DNA from 3 places in the Nitratireductor lacus genome. Region 2 is predicted to be linked to each of the others. Evidence: riboswitches for the same ligand, from Rfam matches in the RefSeq annotation. Region 2 holds a riboswitch; each other region holds the start of a gene.
What was found. A riboswitch is a leader RNA that binds a small molecule or an ion and turns the genes downstream of it on or off. The one in region 2 is predicted to bind cobalamin.

Region 1 (7,600 bases), on a different contig from region 2:
GAAACGGCAAGCCCGGCCAGAATAAGCCGCTCGGGACCTTGGCCGCGGATGCGGTTGACCAGCACCAGCACGATCGCGGCCGCCAGCATGCCGCCCGTAAAAGCTGCCACTGGCAGCGTCCAGATGCCGAAGCGGTCGCCGAACATGGTGATCACCGATACGGCGCCAGCCGCAGCCCCCGACGACAGGCCGAACAGGAACGGGTCGGCGAGATCGTTGCGTGTCACGGTCTGGAGCAGAGCGCCGACTACGCCGAGGCCGACGCCGACACAGACCGCCAACAGCATGCGTGGCAGGCGCAGGTCGACAACGATTCGACTGACCGGGCCAGAAGGAGCCTCGACGCCCAGGCCTGCCGCGTGAGCCAGCGACGCGACCACGTCGGCGAGCGGGATGAGCGTCGACCCGTATGCGATCGACAGCAGCACCAGAACGGCGACCGCCACCACGCCTGCGAGGATCGAAGTTCCGTAAAGCTTAGACGGCACGTTTAGAAGGCTTCGGGGTGCATCGCCCGGGCAATCTTGTCAATCGCCTCGATATTGGCCGGGCCGGGCGTCAGTTCGGCATAGCGCAGCGCCACGAATCGTTCGTTCCTGACGGCGTCGGTTTCCTTCATGGCCGGATGCGCCTTGAGGAAGTCGAGCAGCTTGGCGTAGCCGGCATCGTCCTGATAGTCGAGCAGGATCAGGAATTCGGGGTTGCGGGTCGCGACCGTCTCCCAATCCGTATTGCCCCAACTCGTCTCCATGTCGGCCATGATGTTCTCGCCGCCGGCGGCTGAGATCATGGCAGTCGGGATGGCAAACTTTCCTGCAGTGAAGGGCTTGTCCTCACCGGAATCGTAGAGGAACACGCGCGTTCCAGTGCCGTCGCCGACCCTGGCGGTGATCTCGGCGAGCTGCTGATTCCAGCCGTCTATCAACTTTTCCGCCTCGTCTTCCTTGCCAAAGACCCGGCCGAGCTTCTCCACGTCCGTGTAAAGCAGGTTCATGGAAGCAGCCGGCCTGTCGCTGTCGAGATGGACGCAACTTTCCGTCAGCACCAGGGTCTTGATGCCATGCGGCGCCAGCGTATCGGGCGTGACGTCGCCTCCCGGCTTCATGCCGTAGTACCAACCGGCGAAGAAGAAGTCGGGCTCGACCGAGATCAGGTTCTCCAAAGTCGGATATTTCGGCGCCAGTTCAGGGATCGATCCTCGCTGCGCGACGAACTCCGGCCCGACCTTGTACCAGCCGGTGATGCCAGTCAGGCCGACGATGGAGGATTGGAGGCCGAGCGCGAACGCCATTTCCGTCATGTTGAGGTCGTGGATGACAGCGCGCTTCGGTGGTGCCTCGAACGTTAGCGCTGTCCCGCAATTGTCGACGGTGACCGGGAAGGCCCAGGCGGCAGAAGCCGCAACGCTTGCGGCAAGACAGATGAAAAAGCGCTTCAAGGTAAAAATCCTCCAGTGGATCAGAGATTGACAGAGAGCCGCATCGGAATGTCGAAGATCGTCAGCTCACGGTTATCGGCCGGGTGCGGCAGGCGCAGCACCTCGACGCAGAAAACCTCGCGAATAAGGTCCGGCGTCAGGGTCTTCGCCGGTGTGTCGAGTGCTACAAGCCGGCCCCTGTTCATGATCGCGACACGTGACGCGAAAGGTGTGACGAGCGGAAGGTCGTGAAGCACCGCGACCACCGCGATGCCCAGGCTTGCCACCAGTTCAAGGATTTCGCTGCGCGCACGCGGATCGAGATGATTGGTAGGCTCGTCCAGGAACAGGACCTTCGGCTCTTGCGCGATAGCGCGGGCAAGCTGGGCACGCTGGCGCTCGCCACCGGACAGGGAGCCGATCGGGCGATCGCGCATCTTCAGCAGACCCGTTCGCTCGAGCGCACGAATGACTGTGTCGCGCTCCTCGCTTTTTTTGCGCAGGCCGGTGTGAGGAACTCTGCCAAGTTCTACATAGTCGATCACCGCCAGGCGAGGGTCTGCCTGATCCGACTGACCTACGACGGCGATATTCAGGGCACGTTCGACAGGAGAAATCCGGTCGAGGGAGTTGCCTTCGAACCTAATCTCGCCCGAGCTCGCCCGGAGCAATCCCGCGAGCATTCGGAGCAATGTCGTCTTGCCGGCTCCATTCGGCCCGATGATGGCCAGCCGATCAGCCGACGCCACTGTCATAGTGACGCCTTCCACAAGACTCGTCCCAGCCGCGGAACGAAACCCGAGATCACACGCCTCAAGCAAAACCGGGTTCATTGGGTGCCGCCTGCATCAACGAGAGCGGGTATGCGCGAAAGCGTCTTGCCCTTGAGCCCGGGCGGGCGTTGGCTTTCGTTGCACCAACCGTCCGAGAGTGAGCGGTAGAGGCGTGCGAACGCGAGTAAGTGGAGAGCATCCCGATCCGGCTCGATGTCACCGAAGAGATAAGTTGCTTTGCCATGTGCGGAGAAGGCGACCGTCAGCGGCCTTCCGCATCCGGCCATGCAGTCGGCTCCATCCAGACGAAACCCGCCGACAAGGCCACCATCGAGTGCTGCGCGCAGCAAAGATATCAGTCGTTCACCGGGCAGCCTTTCGACTGTCCGCTGGCCACGACAGCGTGTGCAGACAACAATGCCATGCCCTGGTTCAACGTCCTCCATTCGCCACCCTTTCCTCAAGGTACGGAAGGATGGCGCGCATGACGACCGAGGATCGCCTTCGAGCTTCCTCCCGGCGCACCCCGTCCGGTCAATTCTCGCTGACGGCAGGTCTCCTGGCTTGCGGGTCCCAGCGCCATCCTGCCTTCCCGGCTCTTCGGCCAGTGGCATGTCGGATATTGCTCGCCGCTTACAGTTGCGGGGGCAGCCATGGCCTTGGCCCGACGGGCCGCACCATGTTCCCTTTTAACCCAGGCCGGCTGCGGCCCGGGAACCATCGTCCGCAAGCGTATCGCGGTCGTCGTGCAATCGCAATGCTTCGGAATTGCTTACCCTCCCATCGAAATGACAGTCTCGGTCCGAGCCTTCGCCAGATGGGTTACCTTGGACGGCTATAGGACGAGGACGAGGTGACCGAGTCATCACGCCACCTGTCTTTCCCAACTGGGGAACGGGTCGGGCAGGTCGCGCCAGCGGCCCGGCATGAAGTCGCGTTCGGCCACGAGACAGGCATCGAGTTCGGCGCGGATACGGCTTTCGTCCATCGGGTCGCAACCGATGAAGACGATCTCCTGCCGCCGGTCGCCCCAGATTGGGTCGAGATAAGGCTTCATGGCCATGTGCCATTCGGGGTGGTCCGGCCATCGATGCTTCGGCACGGAGGCCCACCACAAGCCGCGTTTGCCTGTCCGGATCAGCGCGCCGGCCTGGCTGATCTCGCCGACATAATGCGGGCGCGTCGCCAGCCAGAAGAAGCCCTTGGCGCGGACGACGCCCGGCCACGACCGGTTTATGAATGCCTTGAGCTTCATCGGGTCGAAGGGCCGTCGCTCGCGATAGACGAAGGAGCGGATGCCGTATTCCTCGGTCTCGGGAACATGGTCCTTGAAACCGTTCAGCTCCTTGAACCAGAGTGGGTGCTGTTCGGCCTTCTCGAAGTCGAAACGGCCGGTATTCAGGACCTTGTCCAGCGGTACCTTGGCGAAGTCCGTCTCGATCAGCTCCGCATCGGGGTTGAGCGAACGGACGATCTTCCGTGCAAGGTCGAGATCGTGCGCGGGGGTGGCCGACACCTTGTTGAGTAGGATCACGTCGGCGAATTCGATCTGTTCGACGAGCAGGTCGACCAGTGCGCGATCGTCCGCGTCGCCAGCGGCCTCGCCGCGGTCTCGCAGGAAGGCCTGTGACGCGTAGTCTTTCAGGAGGTTCGCGGCATCGACGACCGTGACCATGGTGTCGAGCCTTGCGACATCGGACAGGCTTTCGCCGTTCTCGTCGCGAAAATCGAAGGTCGCGGCAACCGGCAGCGGCTCGGCGATGCCGGTTGCCTCGATGAGCAGGTAGTCGAAGCGGCCATCCCGCGATAGGCTGCGCACCTCCTTCAACAGGTCGTCGCGCAGCGTGCAGCAGATGCAGCCATTGGTCATTTCGACCAGTTGTTCTTCCGTGCGCGACAGGTTGGCGCCGCCGTCGCGCACGAGCGAGGCATCGATGTTCACCTCGCTCATGTCGTTGACGATGACCGCGACGCGGCGTCCCTCGCGATTGTTGAGCACATGGTTGAGAAGCGTGGTCTTGCCGGCGCCGAGAAAGCCGGAAAGCACGGTGACGGGCAGGCGATTCGAGGGTCTGGCTGTGTCAGGCATGGCGGCCTCTTGGTGGGAAGAACATAGGGAAGGAGCGCGCCCGGCCTGTCGGCCGGGCGCAGGCGAGGAGGGTGCGTCGCGGTCAGTGCGCCATCATCTCTTCGACTATCTCCTCCGCGCCCAGCGAGGACGGGTAGTAAGTCGGCCAGTTGGTCACTTCCTCCAGCAGGGCGGCACGATCATCGCCCCAGTAGAGGTGATAATGGTCGGCCTCCGCCGGCGCGATCTTGTGATCGCTGAACTGGATGTATTGCGGGGCGGCATCGTCACCTTCGGTCTTTTCGAAGATGAAGCGCACGCCGCGGTTGCCCTTCTTGTAAGTCAGGATCTCATAGCCGTCGCTGGCATAGCGGGCCTTGAGCGGCTTGCCGTCCTCAAAGAACGTCACGGTGTCGCCTACGATGGTGATCCGCTCTACGTCGGTCTTGTAGCCGATTTCGTAATAGGCCTTGTATTCGTCGGCGGTCTGTTCGCCGCTTTCGGCCTTGTGGGCCATCACCGGATCGAGCGTTCCGTCCTGCAGGTAGGGATAGACCGACTGCCAATCGCCGGCCCAATCCGACAACGGGCGGTCCTTGATCTGGCTGTCCTCGAAGTAACCCTTGTAGATCTGCTCATCGCCGTGACTGTGAGCATGGGCATGGGCCTCCCCGTCGTCATGGTCGTGGACCGCGCCGCTTCCGCCGACTGCAACGACGTTGAAGGGCTTGCCTTCAACGGCGATCTCGCCGGCTTCCTCGAAGGTTTCGGCATTCACCAGATGCAGCTTTGCATTCAGCGGGTCGGTGACGACGACATTGTCGCCGGCAACCGCCACGCGCGGACGCGGATCGCTCCAATGGCCGTCCATGGAATAGGGTTCGGTCAGCTTGATCGACTGCGCGATCTGCCCGTTGAGCACGTCGACCTTGTGCAACTGGCCATCCTCGGTGACCACATAGGCGAACTTCGCGCGGATGGGATCGACCGCGAAGTGGACACGGCGCGTCGGCAACTGCACGAGATGGAAGCCGTCTTCACCCTCGGACGGATCGACGATGACGATGCGATCGGCACCGTAATTGCCGATGAAATACTGCAGCGCCTTGCCGCCGATCAGGGTCGAGGAACTGCCTTCGGGGAGCGACGACGCATAGGGCAGGTGCTGAATGGTCGGCGCACCGCCGTCCTGCTTGATCAGCAGCAGGCCGGTGTCGCAGGCAAGCGCGTAGAGGCTGCCGGAGCCGGCCGAACCGTGCAGGCCCGGGCAGGCGACATCCTCGCCGACCGTATTGCCCTCAAAGTCGACCACGCGCGCGCCGATCGGCCGCTTCGATGCGTCTTCCGGGTTCGGGATCGAGACGACGACATGGTTCCGGTAAGGAACCGCGACCCCGTGATGCGGCGCAACGACATTGGCGGTGCGGACTTCCGGCTTTTCGTCGAGGACGGCTTTCTCGGTGAAGACGCGAACCTGGTCCTCGCCATCGAACCACTGGGCGATGTAACCCTGCATTTCCACGAAATGCGCCGGCTTGTCGCCGTCCATCTGGACATGCAGCAGTTCCGCGTCGTCGACGTCGATGTCGCCATGATCGCCGTGATCGTGGAAGGCGATGCCGCTCTTGATCGCGTTGACCTTGCCGGCGGAGCCCTGAACGGCAAACACCGTCTCTCCGCTGGACGAACGGTGAAGCGTCGCCGGTCCCTCGACCGTGAAGGCGTCGAGCAGGTCGCCGTCCAGCGCATCGATAACCTTCACGACCGGGTCGGCGTGGTCCGAAACGAACAGCCGCCAGGCGGTCACCTCATCCTCGTCCGCGAATGCAGCGCCGCCACCAAGCGTAGCGGCGGTGGCGAGCACAGAGGCACCCAGGATCAAACGTCTCATCCTTCTCTCCTTCTTTACGATATTACATTACATGTGCAGGCCACAGACGGCCCATATTCTTGAGCGCTCAGCCGCCATTGATCGCGGTCGCGAGCGTGGTAGCGTTGTGGCGCATCAGGTCGATGTAGGTGGGCGCCGGTCCGTCGGCTGGCGAAAGCGCATCGGAATAGAGCGTGCCGCCGAGCGCGAGACCGGCTTCCGAGGCGATCTGCTCAACGAGGCGTGCGTTGGAGATGTTCTCGGCGAAGACGGCCGCTGCCCGCTTCTCGCGGATCTCGCGGATGAGCGAGGCGACGTCCGCCGCTGAAGCTTCCGATTCCGTGGACACACCCTGGGGAGCAAGGAAGGTCACCCCGTAATCGCGCTCGAAATAGCGGAAGGCGTTGTGGGCGACGACGGCTACGCGCCGGTCCTCCGGAACGGCGTCCATGGCCTGCCTGATCTCGTCGTCGAGGGCGGTCAGCTCATCGAGATAGGTTGCGGCGTTTGCTTCATAGGCCGCGCAGCCTTCGGCATCGGCGGCGCAAAACGTGCGGGCGATATTCTCGACATAGACCTTCGCGTTGGAGACCGACTGCCAGGCATGGGGATCGTTCGGCGCCGCGTGGAATACCGCCTCGCCGTTCACGTAATGGTAGTGACCGCCATCGGGGTCGTGGGCGATATCCGCACCGTCAGTCAGCGTCGCGATCGCCGCCGATGTGCCGCTTGCCTCGACAAGGCGCTGCAGGAATCCTTCGAACAGCAGGCCGTTGACAAGGACAACGTCGGCACGGGCCAAGGCGATGGCGTCTGCCGGCTTCGGCTCGTAGACATGGGTGTCGCTGTCGGGGCCGACCAGTGTCTTGAGTTCGATCCGGTCGCCTCCGACAACGCGTGCGAAGTCGCCGATGATCGAGAACGTGGCGACCACGGAGAGTTTTTCCGCCTCGGCACGCGCCGGAAGGGAAAAGGCGGAAAGCCCCATGAAGATCAGCGCGGTGGCAAGTCTGGTCAATTTCGTCTTTGTCATTCCAATACCCTTTACTGGTCAGGCTGTGCGGTGAGCCATGCGTGGGCGACGGGAGAGCAGTGCCCCGCGCGGGCTTGCAATCACCGAGGCGAAATAGGCCACACCTGCTGAAAGGATGATCGCCGGGCCCGAAGGCAGCGAGGCATGGTAGGAAAGGAGCAACCCGCAGACCGACGACAGCATCCCGAGCGCGATCGCCAGCAGGCACATGATCTCGGCCCTCTGGGTCCAGAAGCGTGCGGCGGCGGCCGGCAGGATCATCAGCCCGACCGAAAGCAGGGTTCCGAGCGCCTGGAAGCCTGCCACAAGGTTGATGACCACCAGCCCCAGAAAGATGAAATGCACGGGTGAGCCCAGCCGCGATACCGAGCGCAGGAAAAGAGGATCGAGGCATTCCGCGACCAGCGCCCGCCAGAAGATGGCGAGTGTGCCGAGCGTG
Region 2 (7,600 bases):
GCTGCGGATCGGGCGATGTGAGCACAATCAGGCTTGTGAGCGCACTCAGGATCGCGCTCATCGCCACACCGGCAAGCACAAGTCGCGTCGGCGTCATGTGCCCGCCCGTTCGCGCAACCCAGAACACTGCGAAGAGTGTCACCAGTCCGCCGAGAAAGGCCGAGATGTGCAGCGTGAACACGCCGAGGCCAAGAAGCCCCCAGCGCATCACCACCACGGCGCCCGTTGCCGCACCGGAGGAAACGCCGAGGATGCTCGGGCCTGCCAGTGGATTGCGGACGATGGACTGGATCGTCATGCCGGTTACCCCCAGGCTCGCGCCGACAAGGGCGGCGAGCACGACACGCGGCATGCGCGTCTGGACGACAATGGTCTCATAGACCGCGCGCCAGTCAGGCTCCACCAACCCGTCGCCGGCCACCACATTGGCGAGAATGGCGACCGCCGTTCCACCGGGTATATGCACGGAGCCGAACATCAGTCCCGCAATGGCCATGCCCAGGAGCAGCCCCACCATCAGGAGAATGACCAGCGCATAGCCCTGCGACCCGCCGCTCGCCGCGCGGGCGGAAGTGACAGGGCGAAGAGCCGCGCCTCGCGCAGGCGGTGCTGACTGGAGCACGGCAAGCAGCGCTTCGTGGCTGTCTGGATCGTCCTTCCTCGGGGCGGGAGCATGCATCCTGTGAGTTCCGCTCGCCTGCTATTCGCCCATCCGCGCGGGATGGAAAGCGCGAGCCAGTTTCTCCACCGCATCGATGGAGCTCGGCCCCGGCTGGCCCCAGACGGAATCGATCGTCACAAACCTTTCACCGACAATGCCCGGCACGTCCCTGATGGTCGGGTTCGCCTTCAATATCTCGATCCGTCCCTGGCCCAGCTCACCGGCAGGGTCACCGACCACCTGGCCGCCGGCGGTGCCGGAGTAATAGACGACGATGTATTCAGGCATACGCTCGGCGATCTGCTCCCATGACACCTGACCATAGCGATTTGCGACATCGCCAAAGATGTTCTCGCCACCGGCCCGCGACACGACATGCGACAACATGGTGTTGCCAAGAACGGCGCGTGGGGCGGATTCTCCCCCGTTGAAGATGAACACCGGTATGGCGTCCGCGCCTTTGAGCCCCTCTTCCACTGCAGCGAGCCGTTTTTCAATGTCGGCGATCAGTGCTTCGCCGCGCTCGCGCACGCCGAAGATGGCAGATACAGAGCGGATTTCGGCGTAGAGTTCATCGAAGCCGAATTTGCCGAGATTGCAGCCTTCGGTGTTGAGCCGCGTCTTCATGCCCAGATCATGCAACTGGTCGCGCGTGTGGCGGCTTTCGCTGAACCCGTCCGGATAGCCGGCATAGACAAAATCGGCCTCCACCTCGATAAGCTGCTCGGTGGTGGCGACAAGTGGCGAAAGCACGGGAACCCCTCTATACGCTTCCTCATATTGCGGGCTGATCTGGAGGTTCGCCATATAGGAGGTGCCCGCCATGCGGTCTTCCAGCCCCAGAGCCAGCATCATCTCCGTCGCGTTGTTGCTGAGCGTCACGGCCCTTGCCGGCGGTGCCTCATAGGTGGTGGTGACACCGCAGTTCTCATCCGTATAGGGAAAGCCCGCTCCATCTGCGAAAGCAGGCATCGAAGCCGCCAATAGACCCGCGACCGCAAAAGCGCGGAGACCGCCATAACGCATCATGAATTCACTCCTTGCAAAGCCGGCTCATTCCCGGCGTTTTCAGATGGGGTTGGTGAAGAGGCCTGCCTGTCGAAAGCCGGAAGCACTTCGGCAGCAAAAAGCTCCATGCCCCTGAGCGCTACATCGTTGGCGATCAGGCCATTGGCGCTGAACAGGCAGCGAATGCTGCTGGAACCCGTGCGTGCCGAAAGCGCACACAGTTGTGCGTGGCAATCCTCTGGTGTCCCCGCGATGGTGAAATCAGCCATCATCAAAGCGCGGCTGCGCGGCTCTGGCGGCGTCATCCCGCGTGCCAGCGCGCGTTCGGCACGACGCGTGTTCAGTCTATCGAGAAGCATGTCGACCCGCTCATCAGCTTCAGCCCGGGTCGGCGCAATCACCACGTAACGCGAGAGCGACGAGGTCGTGAGCGATGCTCGCGACGCGCCATGCCGATCAAGTGCGGCGTGAAACACGGGCAATTGCCGCGCCTCGTTCGGTTCGAGACTGAGCAGCAGCGGAAACCCGTTTCGCGCGGCGATGTCGACGGTTTCTTCTGAGACGCCGGCCACGTAGACGGGCGGATGCGGTTTCTGCACCGGAGGCGGTCCGACGGCGACATTGGCGAATTTCCAGGGTCCGGCATCGGCAGAGCAATGCGGCTTTGTCCACGCATCGATCATGATCCTGAGCGCCTCGCAGAAGCGACGGTGCGCATCATCACGCGCAATCTCAAGAGCAGTGAAAGTCGCGGGCTCCGTGCCACGTCCGATGCCCACATCGACCCGGCCGCCGCTCTGAAAATCAAGCTGTGCGATCTGCTCGGCCAGCATGAGCGGGTGATAGAGCGGCAGGACGAGGATCGACGTGCCGAAGCGCAGCCGCTCCGTACGCGCCAGGATTTCTGCGCCGAGCAACAGCGTCGACGGATAGGGCAGCGCCTCCCGGGCGAAGTGAAACTCGTTGAACCAGATGCCGCCAAAGCCAAGCGCATCGGCGCGTTCCACGAGGCGCATGAGAGCAGCGTGGTCGCCCAATGCCCCCTCCCGCGCAAATCCAGCCAGATCAACGCGCATTCGGGCCACCTGCAGCAACCGATGGGAAAAGATGGGAACGATTCATTTGAAATGATATAACATATCGAACGCAATCGAGTCTGTTAAATCGTCTCGTCGCCGGCGAAGCCGCGCCTGCATACATTCTGATCCTCCTGCCGGCGCACCTCGTCCGGCGTTTATGGTCGATGCATGAGGCAGGTCTCCTGGCTCGCGGCTCGGACGTTCGCTCCGCCTTCCCGGCTCTGGCCAGTGGCATTGGAAAGAACTTGCCGCTTACAGTTGCGAGGGCAGCCCCGGAATTGATCCCGCCAGGAGATCGCACCGGGTTCCCTTTTCATCCGCAGGATGCGGAACCGCATGCGGGAGCGACCCTAGCGGCGAAGCCGTCGCCGCGCAACACACCGCAGCCGGGTTCCATGACAAAATCATCGGCACGACCGAGCCGGCTCGAACGCCCTGCCAGTCCTGTGGCCGCCTTCGGTCCGAAGTCCGCCATCCATAGGCGAAAATCCGGGCCTTCCGCTGCATCGGCGTTGGCACATTCCGACGGAAGGCAACCGATGGCGGAGCTAAAGCATCGGACCGAAAAGTGGAATCCGGTTTTCGGATTATTCCGATGCTCCATCAAGAATTCAGATCGTCCTTTGTGCGTCCGGATGAACGCGCGGCGATCTAGTGTTTGATTTATAAATGAATGTATGCTTCATATATAAACATTGAGCACGCCGGTCGGATGGCTGCTCACCTCGGGGGGTGCAGTCGGGTGGACACGTCTCGTTTAATGGGCAGCTCTGATCGAGCGACAAATTGCAGGCAGAATGCCGGATTTCCGTGCGCCCTGACCTGCCTGCAGCCTGTGGCCACAGGCTCTGCGTCGCAGCAGTCGAGGCGGTCGGTGCTTTGACCGGGCGCCTTCAGACGCGTTGGGGCGCCATCATCAGCATCGCCAGCTCAAACGATGCCAGGCCCACTATGCCGGTGGTGTCAGCAAACAGGCTGCCATCGTGGCCTCACGCAGGAGGTGTGGGGCTTTGTGATGATATTCAACACATGCCGATCATCAGCTCTATCGCCGTGTCCAGCAAGGAGGGCTGCCGGCGTATTCGTACATGCCGATCATCTGCATGAGCATTTCGTCGATCCTCGCATCGCCGAAAACGGAGCCGTCATGGCTCCGTAAATGCCCTGGTTCTCCCCCGCAATGAGGGGTGGGAGGACGGGAATGTTCCGCTTCCTTCAAACGGAGGCAGCGGGGCAATAACAGGTGCCTGATGCAGCTACACCGGGAGAAGCTGCACATTTCTTTTGGGAGGAACCATGTTGAAACTATCCAGACTTCGCGCGCTCTCCATCGGAGCCGCTGTGGCCATCGCCGCCAGTGCAACGGCCACCTTCGCCCAGGACGTCCTGAAGTTCGGTCACGTCTACGAGGCATCCACCCCCTATCATGCGGCGGCGCTTCGCGCAGCCGAGCTTCTTGAGGAAGCGACCGAGGGCCGGTACAGGATGGAAGTCTTCCCCGCATCGCAGCTTGGGAAGGAAGCAGCCCTCAACGAAGCGCTTTCACTGGGAACGGTGGATGTGATCTACACGGGCGTTGCCTTTCTCGGGCAATCCTACGGCCCCATAAGCATTTCCGACTACCCCTTCACCATGCGTTCCTATGAACACTGGAAGGCCTATGTGAATTCCGACCTCTTCGATGAGATGAGTGAGGCGTATAACAAGGTTTCCGGCAATACGGTCGCGGCCATGACCTATTACGGTGCACGCCATGTGACCGCCAACAAGCCGATCCTTTCGCCGAAGGATATGGAGGGTCTGAAAATTCGGACGCCCAACGCTCCGGCCTATCAGATGTTCCCGCGCGCCACAGGCGCAAACCCCACCCCAATGGCGTTCGCCGAGGTGTATCTCGCCCTGCAGCAGGGTGTGGTCGACGCGCAGGAAAATCCACTCCCAACGATCCAGTTCAAGAAGTTCTACGAGGTCCAGTCGAACATCAATCTGACCGGGCACATCACAAACTCGCTGGCGACCGTCGTATCGCCCGTGACGATGAACAAAATGGGTGACGACGGCAAGGCTCTGCTGGAGGCGCTCGCCACCGTGGCAACGCAGACATCGGATGAGATCGTCGCCTCGGAGGGAGAGCTGGCTGACTGGTTCCGCGACCAGGGAGTGACCGTGAACGAAGTGGATCGCAAGCCATTCATGGAAGCCGTCGCCCCGCATCTGACGGGCGAGGATGTGCCGTGGGATGCCGCTATCTTCGAACGCCTTCAAGCCATTCAGGAATGACATCGGCCTGTGGGTCCGGCATTTGCCGGGCCCATTTGCGCAACGGGAGGACGCGCTGATGGCGCAGAACACCATGGTGCCGGAAATCGACTTCGACGCGATTTCCGCAGAGGACGAAGCGCATTTCGCAGGCTTTAGGATAAGCCTGGCGGACTACGCGCTTCTCGCAATCTTTCTTGCTTTATTTCTTGTTGTTTTTGTTCAGTTTTTCACGCGATACGTCCTCAACGACTCGATAAGCTGGACCGAGGAGGCCGCGCGCTATCTGCTGGTCATACTGGCGTTTGCCGGTGCGGTTCGCTGCCAGATCACCGGAAGCCATATCGTGCTGGAATTCGTCGACAAGTATTACGGGCGCAAACTCGGCCTCGTGCATGTGTTTTCGCTGCTGTGCACCGTAGTGCTGTTCACGATTCTTCTCTGGTCCGCCTGGGAGCTGATCCAGCGGACATCGTTCCAGCGGATGGTGTCGCTTCCTTTCCCGAAATACTACCTCCACGCAGCCGTGATGGCTCTGGCCGGCGTCAACGCAGTTGTGGCGACCACGCAGCTCATGCTGCGCGTGAGACAGATGATACGGAGCTGACGGCAGATGGGCCTGACTATTCTCTTCGTTTCCCTGTTCGTCCTGATGCTGCTCAGAGTTCCCATCGCGTTTTCTCTGGCGCTCTCATCCTTCGCGTACATCCTCCATTCGGGTCTTCCACCCGTGGTGTTGATGCACAACATGGTCAACGGAATGGACAGTTTTCCCCTGCTGGCCATACCCTTTTTCATATTCGCCGGCGCATTGATGAATTCCGCCGGGATCACCGCCCGCATATTCGGCTTCGCGCGCGCCATTGTTGGATGGATGCATGGCGGCCTGGGACATGTGAACATCGGCGCAAGCATCATCTTTGCAGGCATGTCCGGTGCGGCCGTGGCCGATGCCGGCGGACTGGGCGCGATCGAGATCAAGGCGATGCGCGAGGCCGGCTATGACGACGACTTCAGCGTCGGTGTCACGGCGGCATCGTCGACCATCGGGCCGATCATCCCGCCATCCCTGCCACTGGTGATTTTCGGCGTCATGGCGTCCGTTTCCATCGGGCAGCTTTTCGTCGCCGGCATTGTTCCGGGCCTGCTGATGGCAGTGTCCCTTTCCGCCATGGTCTGGTGGAAATCACGCAGGAGGAATTATCCACGCGACGTGGCTTTCCGGCTGGACACGATTGCGAGCCGGTTCAAGGCAGCGTTCCTTCCGCTCATGACGCCCGTCATCATTGTCGGTGGCATCGTATCGGGCGCGTTCACGCCCACCGAAGCGGCGATCGCCGCCGCGGCCTATGCGCTTTTTCTCGGCGTTATCGTCTATCGTACGCTGACACCCAGGAAGCTCGCCGTCATTTCACTCGAAACCATCGAGACGACAGCGGCAATCATGATGATTGTCGGGGCGGCGTCGGTGTTTGCGTGGATCCTCACCGCCAATCAGGTGGCGACGCATTTCGCCGAATTTGTGCTGTCCTTTACGGACAGCAGGGCGATGGTTCTGCTCCTGATCATGATCGTGGTCCTGATCGTCGGCCTGTTCATGGAGACGATCGCGGCGATTTCCATTCTGGTTCCGGTTCTCATGCCGGTTGCCGCGCAGTTTGGCATCGATCCCGTTCACCTCGGCATTATCGTGATCCTCAACCTGATGCTGGGCCTGCTGACGCCACCCGTCGGGATGGTGCTGTTCGTCCTGTCACGGGTTTCCCGGGTGCCGTTTGAACAATGCGTCAGGGCCACGCTGCCGTTCCTGGTGCCGCTCCTTGCCGTTCTGCTTCTGCTGACGTTCATCCCGCAGCTTGTGCTCTGGCTTCCGCAACTTCTCTATGGCGGCTGACACCGCCTTCCCCGCGGGTGCACGGCAATGGAGCTGATGAGAAAGGCCATCGCCGGAAGGCGATGGCCGATGTCTGAAGCGTTTCCATAGGAAGTGGATGCCGGCGCGCCGTCCGGAACCGCGACGAGACAAGGGATCAGAACGTCACACTAAGGCTCGCCTTGGCGGCATGGTCGGCAAGCCCGGAACCAAGCTGGCCGTTGTAGCTCAGGCCGAAACTCGCATTGTCGGCGACGCCGACGTTGAAGCCGGCACCGAGCACCAGCGCATTGCGGGCAAGCGGCACACCGGCGACAGTGAAGGCATCGCCGCCCGAAACGAAGCTGTGCGTGGAGGTCGGCGTATCGCCAAAAGCGTGGCGCCAGCCAATATCCCCCGAAAGCGTGGCCGTGGTTTCACCGAGCGCGATCGGCGTTTCTGCACGGATACCAAGCGTTGTATAGACGGCATTGCTGCTTTGGCTGGCCGAGGTCAGCGCCGCCGCGCCGCCCCTTTCGGTGTAGCCATCCGTGGCAAGGTTCGCGAAGGCCAGGTTTGCGAAGGGTTCAAAACGGGCGCTGCCATGTTCGATGCTGTAGGCCGCCTCCGCGTAAGCCTGAAAGGTCTGGGCATTGTAGGAAGCGCTGAGGCTGTCCGAGAAGCCAGTGAAGGTCGCCGAGCGGGATGTGTCGAGATGGTTCCAGCTGTAGGCCGCCCCCC
Region 3 (7,600 bases), on a different contig from region 2:
AGAAATGTGCTGCCGTCGCTCTCTTCCACGCTGATCTCGCTTTTCAAGGACACGTCTCTGGCCGCAGCCATCGCGGTGCCGGAACTCACCTTCGAGGCGCGCAAGATCAATGTCGAAACCTTCCGTGTGGTCGAGACCTGGATCGTCGCTTCCTGTCTCTATGTCGCCACCTGCACGGTGCTGGCCGCGCTCATGCGCATGGTCGAGCGCCGTCTCGTGATTTCGAGGTGAGCCGATGAACGAGTTTCTCGCATTTCTCGATCAGGTCTGGCTTGCCCGTTTCGTGCTCCTGCGCGGTCTTGGCCTGACTGTTTCAATCTCGCTTCTGGCCATCGCGCTTGGCTCCGTGCTGGGCGTTCTGGTCGGGCTTGCGCTGACCTATGGAAACAGGCCGCTGCGCTTCGTCGTGCGCGCCTATACGGACTTCATCCGTGGCACGCCCGTGCTCGTTCTGGTGCTCGCCAGTTTCTACATCCTGTCCACCATCGGCATTGAGCTGAACGCGTTTCAGGCGGGTGTGTTTGCGCTGGCGGTCTTCTGCTCCTCGCATGTGGGTGAAATCGTGCGCGGCGCGCTGCAGGCTATTCCGGCCGGGCAGACAGAAGCGGCCCGGGCCATCGGGCTCACCTTCCGCCAGACCTTCACATCGGTTCTGTGGCCGCAGGCGCTGCGCCAGATGCTGCCCACCTGGGTGAACACGGCTGCGGAGATGGTCAAGGCGTCCACGCTTCTGTCCGTCATCGGCGTGGCCGAGCTTCTGCTCCGCACGCAGGAGATCATCTCCCGCAATTTCATGAGCCTGGAGTTCTATTTCCTGGCCGGCCTTCTCTACTTCGCCATCAATTACGCCATCGAGCGCTTCGGCAAATATGTCGAGCGCAAGGTGTCTGTTCCATCCTGAGAGTACCCGACATGACGAAGAACCTTCTTGAAATTCAGGCCCTGCGCAAGCGCTACGGTTCGGTGGAGGTGCTCAAGGGCGTCGACTGCACCATGCAGCAGGGCGAGGTGATCTCGATCATCGGTTCGTCGGGCTCCGGCAAGACAACCATGCTGCGCTGCATCAACATGCTGGAGGATTTTCAGGGCGGCCGCATCCTCATCGATGGCGAACCCATCGGCTACGAAGAGCGCAACGGCGTGCGCGTCCGCAAGAGCGAGAAGGAAATCGCCCGCCAGCGCGCGCTGACGGGCATGGCCTTCCAGCAGTTCAACCTGTTCCCGCACATGACCGCCGCTTCCAATGTCATGCTTGGTCTGATCAAGGTGAAGAAGATGGCGCGCGACGAGGCGCGCAGTGTCGCGGAAAAATGGCTCGACCGTGTGGGTCTCGGACAACGCGCGGATCATTACCCCGGCCAGCTCTCCGGTGGTCAGCAGCAGCGTGTTGCCATCGCCCGCGCCATCGCCATGAACCCGCGCCTCATGCTCTTCGACGAGGTCACGTCCGCGCTTGATCCCGAACTGGTGGGCGAAGTGCTGCAGGTGATCAAGGATCTGGCCGCCGATGGCATGAGCATGCTCCTTGTCACCCACGAAATGCGCTTCGCTTTCGAGGTTTCCTCCCGCGTCATCTTCATGAACCAGGGTGTGATCGGCGAGGAGGGAGATCCGAAGGTGATGTTCCTGAAGCCGCAGACCGAACGCCTTGCCGAATTCCTCAAGACGTCGAGCTTCGCCTGAGATCTTGACCAACTGCCGCCGGTGCGCCCGAGCGCCCGGCGGAAAATGAGCGCCCAGCGGAAAATCTGGCCCCGGCCACGCACAGAATGATGGCGGCGGTGACCGCCATCATGCCGGCCGTTACGGGTTCGTGCAGCAGCATCGCCGCCAGCGCGAAGCCGAAGAAGGGCTGCAAAAGCTGCAATTGCCCAACCGTCGCCGTGCCGCCCAGCGCCAGCCCTCGATACCAGAATATGAAGCCGATCAGCATGCTGAAGACGGACACATAGCCAAACCCCAACCATGCCTCATTATCAACCGTTTCAAACCCTGCCGGCAGGGTGTAGAGCGCCAGCGGCAGCATGAGCGGGAGCGACAGAACCAGCGCCCACGAGATCACCTGCCAGCCGCCCATTCTCCGTGAAAGCGATGCGCCTTCCGCATAGCCGAGCCCGCACACGATGATGGCTGCCAGCATCAGGAGGTCGCCCTTTGGGGAGGCGGTCATGCCCTGGCTCGCCGCATAGCCCACGACAAGCGCGCTCCCCATCACCGAGAACAGCCAGAATGCCGGGCGTGGGCGCTCGCCGCCGCGCACGACGCCGAAAATGGCGGTCGCAAGCGGCAGAAGGCCGATGAACACGATGGAATGCGCTGAGGTGATGTGCTCGAGCGCCAGCGCCGTCAGCAGGGGAAAACCAACCACCACGCCGATGGCGACGATGAACAGCCCTTTCAACTCGCTTCGCTTGGGCAGGTTTTCCCGAAACGCCAGCAGAAGAAACCCGCCCAGAAGCCCGGCAATCGACGCGCGCGCTACGGTCAGAAACACCGGATCGAAACCCAGCACCGCCACCCGTGTCGCCGGCAGCGACCCGCTGAAGATGATCACACCCAGTAGGCCGCTTGCCCAGCCGCTTGCCCAGCCGATCGTCGTCTTGTTCATGCCATGCTCCTTTTCTCCTGCCTGTGTGGGGCAGGGGGCATGGCGGCGCCAGAGACGATGCAGTACAATTTCAATAAACTGTAATGGTCGAACGGACAGTACAGCGATGCTGACATCCATGCGCAATGCCGATGAAACACGCCTTGAGGGCGTCATGTCCGCCATTCGTGGGCGCATCGCCAATCGCACGCTCACGCCGGGGGCGAAGCTGCCGTCGATCCGCAGTTGCGCGCGCGCCATGGGAGTTTCGAAATCCACCGTTGTCGAGGCCTATGACCGGCTTGCCGCCGAAGGCGTGATCCGCTCGCGGCCGGGGGCCGGCTTCTTCGTCACCGCGCCGCTTGCGCCGCTGGCGCTGGCCGAAATCGGCCCGGCGCTCGACCGCGAGGTCGACCCCTTATGGATCTCGCGTCAGGCGCTTGCCTCCGGTTCGCGCATGTCGATGCCCGGTTGCGGCTGGCTGCCTGCCTCATGGATGCCGGAAGACGCCTTGCGCCGTGCGCTGCGCCGGCTCTCCCGCGCGACCCCGCAGAAGCTTGCCGATTACGGAGCGCCGCTCGGCTCGCTGGCGCTGCGCACACTGCTTGCACGCCGCATGGCCAGCCATGGCGTCGAGGCGGCTCCGGGCCAGATCATGCTCACCGATTCCGGCACGCAGGCCATCGATCTTCTTTGCCGCTTCCTTCTGAAGCCGGGCGACACGGTGCTGGTGGACGATCCCTGCTATTTCAATTTTCATGCGCTCCTGCGGGCGCATCAGGTGAAGATCGTCGGCGTGCCCTACACCCCGTCGGGGCCTGATATCGAGCGGTTCGCCGACGCGCTGGACCGGCATTCGCCGCGTCTCTACATCACCAATTCCGCGCTTCACAATCCGACCGGAGCGGTGCTTTCGCCGGCGGTTGCCCATCGGCTTTTGCTGCTTGCCGAAAAGGCCGACCTGACCATCATCGAAGACGACATTTTTGCCGACTTCGAGGTCGAGCCAGCGCCCCGGCTTGCCGCCTTCGACGGGCTGTCGCGCGTCGTCTATATCGGCAGTTTCTCCAAGTCGCTTTCCGCGTCGATGCGTTGCGGTTTCGTTGCAGCGCCTGCCGACTGGATCGAAGGCCTCACGGATCTGCGCATCGCCACCTGTTTCGGCGGCCCCGCCATGGCGGCGGAGCTTGTGCTCGGCCTTTTGAGCGACGGCAGCTACCGCAAGCATATGGAAACCGTTCGCCAGCGTCTGTCCCGCTCCCGCGAAACGGTGGGCGCGCGCCTGCGCAATCTCGGCATCGAACCGTGGATCGAGCCGAGCGCGGGCATGTTCCTGTGGTGTCGTCTGCCCGACGGGCTGGATGCGGCCACGCTTGCCCGCCATGCGCTTGAAAGGGACGTGGTGCTCGCGCCCGGAAACGCCTTCAGCCTGTCAGGCTCGGCCAGCGGGTTCCTGCGTTTCAACGTTGCTCAATGCGATGATGAACGGATTTTTTCCGTTCTGGAGGAGATCACACGCGCGCCGTAGAGCCATGTCCGACGCGGTTTTGCGGATTATCCAGCAGTTTGTTTCTGCTTTCTCCGAAAACAATATGTTGACTTCATGGGTCCGTTGGATACCAACTATAGGGGTTATGGTTCTTCCGATTCCTCGCGGGTCGGAAGTGAAAAGGGAAGCCGGTGCGCCTTTGGGCAAGTCCGGCGCTGCCCCCGCAACTGTAAGCAGCGAGCCGCTTTCACTTTGAGTCACTGATGCCCCAGCGCATCGGGAAGGCCGAAAGCGGCGATGACCTGCGAGCCAGGAGACCTGCCATGACGAGATAAACGTCCACGGGCGGGGTGTCCCGGTGGTGCGTGTGTCGCCACGGGTCTGCCGTCGCGCCGCATGTCTCCGCGCCCCTGTCCAACCGCCACGGGGGTCTATATGCCGGCGACTGAAGCAAAACACACCAATGGAACCGCCACGGTTCCGCATTCCACTGGAAACACAGAAACCGCATGGTATAAACGGGCTTTCCCGGTCTCAACGCGGCGCTGTGCGAACAGTACATGCACTTCATCGCAAACCGCCGCTGCGCCCAGATTGGCCTGGCTCCGGTCTTCGCCGAAACCGAAAACCCGTTCCCGTGGATGAGCGAGGCGATGGACCTGAAGAAGGAGAAGAACTTCTTCGAAACCCGCGTCATCGAGTATCAGAGCGGCGGCGCGCTGAGCTGGGACTGATCCATGGCGTATGACGCAACCAGAATGAAGCTGTTGCGGGCGGGGTCGATCCCCGCGCAGCAACGCGCTTTCACGGAGTGGCTTTTGAGCCTGCCGGGCGATGCCGATGTCGAATATGCGGCGCGCCGCCAGCTTGCCGAGATCGACAGGCGGCTGCCGAACCACCCGGAAGTGCAGTATCTGCGCCTGCTGCTCAGCGCCTTTTCCGGCTCGGAAACGATGCAGTGATTTTCTCGCTTGACCTTCCATTGACTGGAAGGTTTAGAAGCGCAATCCTGAACAATAGTCATTCAGGGTGAAAGCGATGAATACCCTTCCTGCCGATACGTCTTCGGCCAATGTAAAACGCTTCCGCATCGAGGGGCTGAGCTGCGCTTCCTGCGTCAAACGCGCGGAAAAGGCGATTGCCGCCGTCGATGGCGTTGAAAGCGCCTCGGTCAATCTGGCGACCGAGACGGCCGATGTCGCGGTGCGGCCCGGCGTTGATTTCTCCAGCATCGTCAGCGCGGTGGAACGTGCCGGCTATGCCGTGCCGGAGAGCCATCTCGATATCGGCATCGAGGGCATGACCTGCGCATCCTGCGTGCGGCGTGTGGAGCAGGCGATTGCCGCCGTGCCCGGCGTTTCAAAGGTTGCGGTCAACCTCGCCACCGAAAGCGCATCCGTCGAACTTCTGAATGATGAAGCGCGCAGCGGCGTGGAAGCGGCGATCCGCAAATCCGGTTACACGCCGGTTGCCCGTTCCGATGGCGCTGCCGCCCGCGATGCGCATGAGGAGGCCAAGGCCGCCGAGTTTCGTTCGCTCAAGCGCGATTTCACGCTGGCTGCAATCTTCACCCTTCCGATCTTCATTCTCGAAATGGGGAGCCATTTCATCCCGGGCATGCATGCCTGGCTGATGGGGATCGCAGACCGCAAGACGCTCTACCTCCTCTACTTCGTGCTGGCGACCATCGTGCAGTTCGGGCCGGGCCTGCGCTTTTATCGCAAGGGCTTCCCCGCGCTGATGCGCTTTGCGCCGGACATGAACTCGCTTGTCATGCTCGGTTCCAGCGCTGCGTGGGCCTATTCGGTCGTGGCCACCTTCGCGCCCGGCATTCTGCCCTCCGGCACGGTCAACGTCTATTTCGAGGCCTCCGCCGTCATCGTCACGCTCATCCTGCTCGGTCGGCTTCTGGAGGCGCGCGCCAAGGGCCGCACCGGCGAGGCCATCAAGCGGCTGATGGGCCTGCGCGCCAAGAGCGCGCGCGTTCTCCGCGACGATGCCTTTGTCGAGGTGCCGCTTGAAGAGGTGGTTGTGGGTGACCGGCTTCAGGTGCGCCCCGGCGACAAGGTGCCGGTCGACGGTCTGGTCGAAAGCGGTTCTTCCTATGTGGATGAAGCCATGATCTCCGGCGAGCCCGTCCCGGTTTCCAAGTCCGAAGGCGACGAGGTCATCGGCGGCACGATCAACAAGACTGGCAGCTTCGTTTACCGCGCCACCAAGGTCGGCTCCGACACGGTGCTGGCGCAGATCATCCGCATGGTCGAAAACGCGCAAGGGGCCAAACTGCCGATCCAGGCGGTGGTGGACCGGGTCACGGCCTGGTTCGTCCCGGCGGTGATGCTTGCCGCAGCACTCACCTTCGTCGTGTGGATGGTGTTCGGGCCCGATCCCGCATTCGCTTTCGCGCTGGTCAATGCGGTCGCGGTGCTCATCATCGCCTGCCCGTGCGCCATGGGGCTTGCCACGCCCACCTCCATCATGGTCGGCACCGGCCGCGCAGCACAGCTCGGCGTTCTGTTCCGCAATGGCGAGGCGCTGCAGAGCCTGCGCAACACACACGTCGTCGCGTTCGACAAGACCGGCACGCTGACGCTCGGTCGCCCCGCGCTCACCGATTTCGTGATGCAGGACGGTTTCGAGCGCGCCGAAATCCTTTCGCTCGTCGCATCGGCGGAAGCCATGTCCGAACATCCGGTGGCCGAAGCCATCGTCGAGGCCGCGCGCGCCGAGGGGCTCACCCTCAAGCCGGTCGATGCGTTCGATGCGGTTCCGGGTTTCGGCATTGCCGCCACCGTTGGCGGTCGCAGTCTTCACATCGGTGCGGACCGCTACATGCGCCAGCAGGGCGTCGAGATCGGCAGTGCATCCACCGCCGCCGACAGGCTCGCCGCCGATGCCAAGACGCCGCTTTACGCTGCGGTGGACGGACGGCTTGCGGCCGTCATCGCGGTCGCCGACCCCATCAAGGAATCGACACCGCGCGCCATTGCAGCGCTCCACGCGCTGGGGCTCGAAGTGGCCATGATCACCGGCGACAACCGCCACACCGCCGAAGCCATTGCCGCAAAGCTGGGCATCGACCGGGTCGAGGCAGAAGTGCTGCCAGAGGGCAAGGTCGAGGCGCTCAAGCGTCTGCGCACTCTGGCTGGCCCGGTTTCCTTCGTCGGCGACGGCATTAACGATGCTCCTGCACTGGCTGAAGCCGATGTCGGCATTGCCATCGGCACCGGCACGGATGTCGCCATCGAGAGCGCCGACGTGGTTCTCATGGCGGGCGATGTGACCGGCGTTGCCAATGCCATCGGCCTCTCGCAGGCGACCATGAAGAACATCCGGCAGAACCTGTTCTGGGCATTCGCCTACAATGTGAGCCTCATTCCGGTTGCCGCCGGTGTGCTCTACCCGACCACGGGAACGCTCCTGTCACCCATGCTCGCTGCCGGTGCGATGGCGCTCTCCAGTGTGTTCGTGCTGGGCAACGCCCTGCGGCTCAAGCGCTTTCAAGCGCCTCTTCCTGCCCGGTC

Region 1: another riboswitch for cobalamin. It lies ahead of AC07E3_RS19285 (DUF1636 family protein); the one in region 2 lies ahead of AC07E3_RS01965 (LLM class flavin-dependent oxidoreductase).
Region 3: another riboswitch for cobalamin. It lies ahead of AC07E3_RS14165 (ribonucleotide-diphosphate reductase subunit beta); the one in region 2 lies ahead of AC07E3_RS01965 (LLM class flavin-dependent oxidoreductase).

What each region holds. Positions count from the first base shown of each region.
Region 1 is NZ_JBWKMB010000029.1:2,474-10,073, forward strand. It holds gene AC07E3_RS19270 (FecCD family ABC transporter permease) at 1-488, opposite strand, end outside; gene AC07E3_RS19275 (ABC transporter substrate-binding protein) at 491-1,438, opposite strand; gene AC07E3_RS19280 (ABC transporter ATP-binding protein) at 1,459-2,250, opposite strand; gene AC07E3_RS19285 (DUF1636 family protein) at 2,247-2,636, opposite strand; cobalamin riboswitch at 2,723-2,927, opposite strand; gene zigA (zinc metallochaperone GTPase ZigA) at 3,056-4,279, opposite strand; gene aztD (zinc metallochaperone AztD) at 4,362-6,149, opposite strand; gene aztC (zinc ABC transporter substrate-binding protein AztC) at 6,217-7,161, opposite strand; gene aztB (zinc ABC transporter permease AztB) at 7,180-7,600, opposite strand, start outside.
Region 2 is NZ_JBWKMB010000002.1:31,619-39,218, reverse strand. It holds gene AC07E3_RS01975 (FecCD family ABC transporter permease) at 1-679, opposite strand, end outside; gene AC07E3_RS01970 (ABC transporter substrate-binding protein) at 701-1,633, opposite strand; gene AC07E3_RS01965 (LLM class flavin-dependent oxidoreductase) at 1,687-2,745, opposite strand; cobalamin riboswitch at 2,904-3,100, opposite strand; gene AC07E3_RS01960 (sialic acid TRAP transporter substrate-binding protein SiaP) at 4,045-5,028, shown strand; gene AC07E3_RS01955 (TRAP transporter small permease) at 5,087-5,614, shown strand; gene AC07E3_RS01950 (TRAP transporter large permease) at 5,627-6,901, shown strand; gene AC07E3_RS01945 (autotransporter outer membrane beta-barrel domain-containing protein) at 7,038-7,600, opposite strand, start outside.
Region 3 is NZ_JBWKMB010000015.1:74,152-81,751, reverse strand. It holds gene AC07E3_RS14190 (amino acid ABC transporter permease) at 1-231, shown strand, start outside; gene AC07E3_RS14185 (amino acid ABC transporter permease) at 236-901, shown strand; gene AC07E3_RS14180 (amino acid ABC transporter ATP-binding protein) at 913-1,683, shown strand; gene AC07E3_RS14175 (DMT family transporter) at 1,661-2,608, opposite strand; gene AC07E3_RS14170 (aminotransferase-like domain-containing protein) at 2,727-4,115, shown strand; cobalamin riboswitch at 4,206-4,416, shown strand; partial or broken gene AC07E3_RS14165 (ribonucleotide-diphosphate reductase subunit beta) at 4,598-4,810, shown strand; gene AC07E3_RS14160 (hypothetical protein) at 4,814-5,038, shown strand; gene AC07E3_RS14155 (heavy metal translocating P-type ATPase) at 5,115-7,600, shown strand, end outside.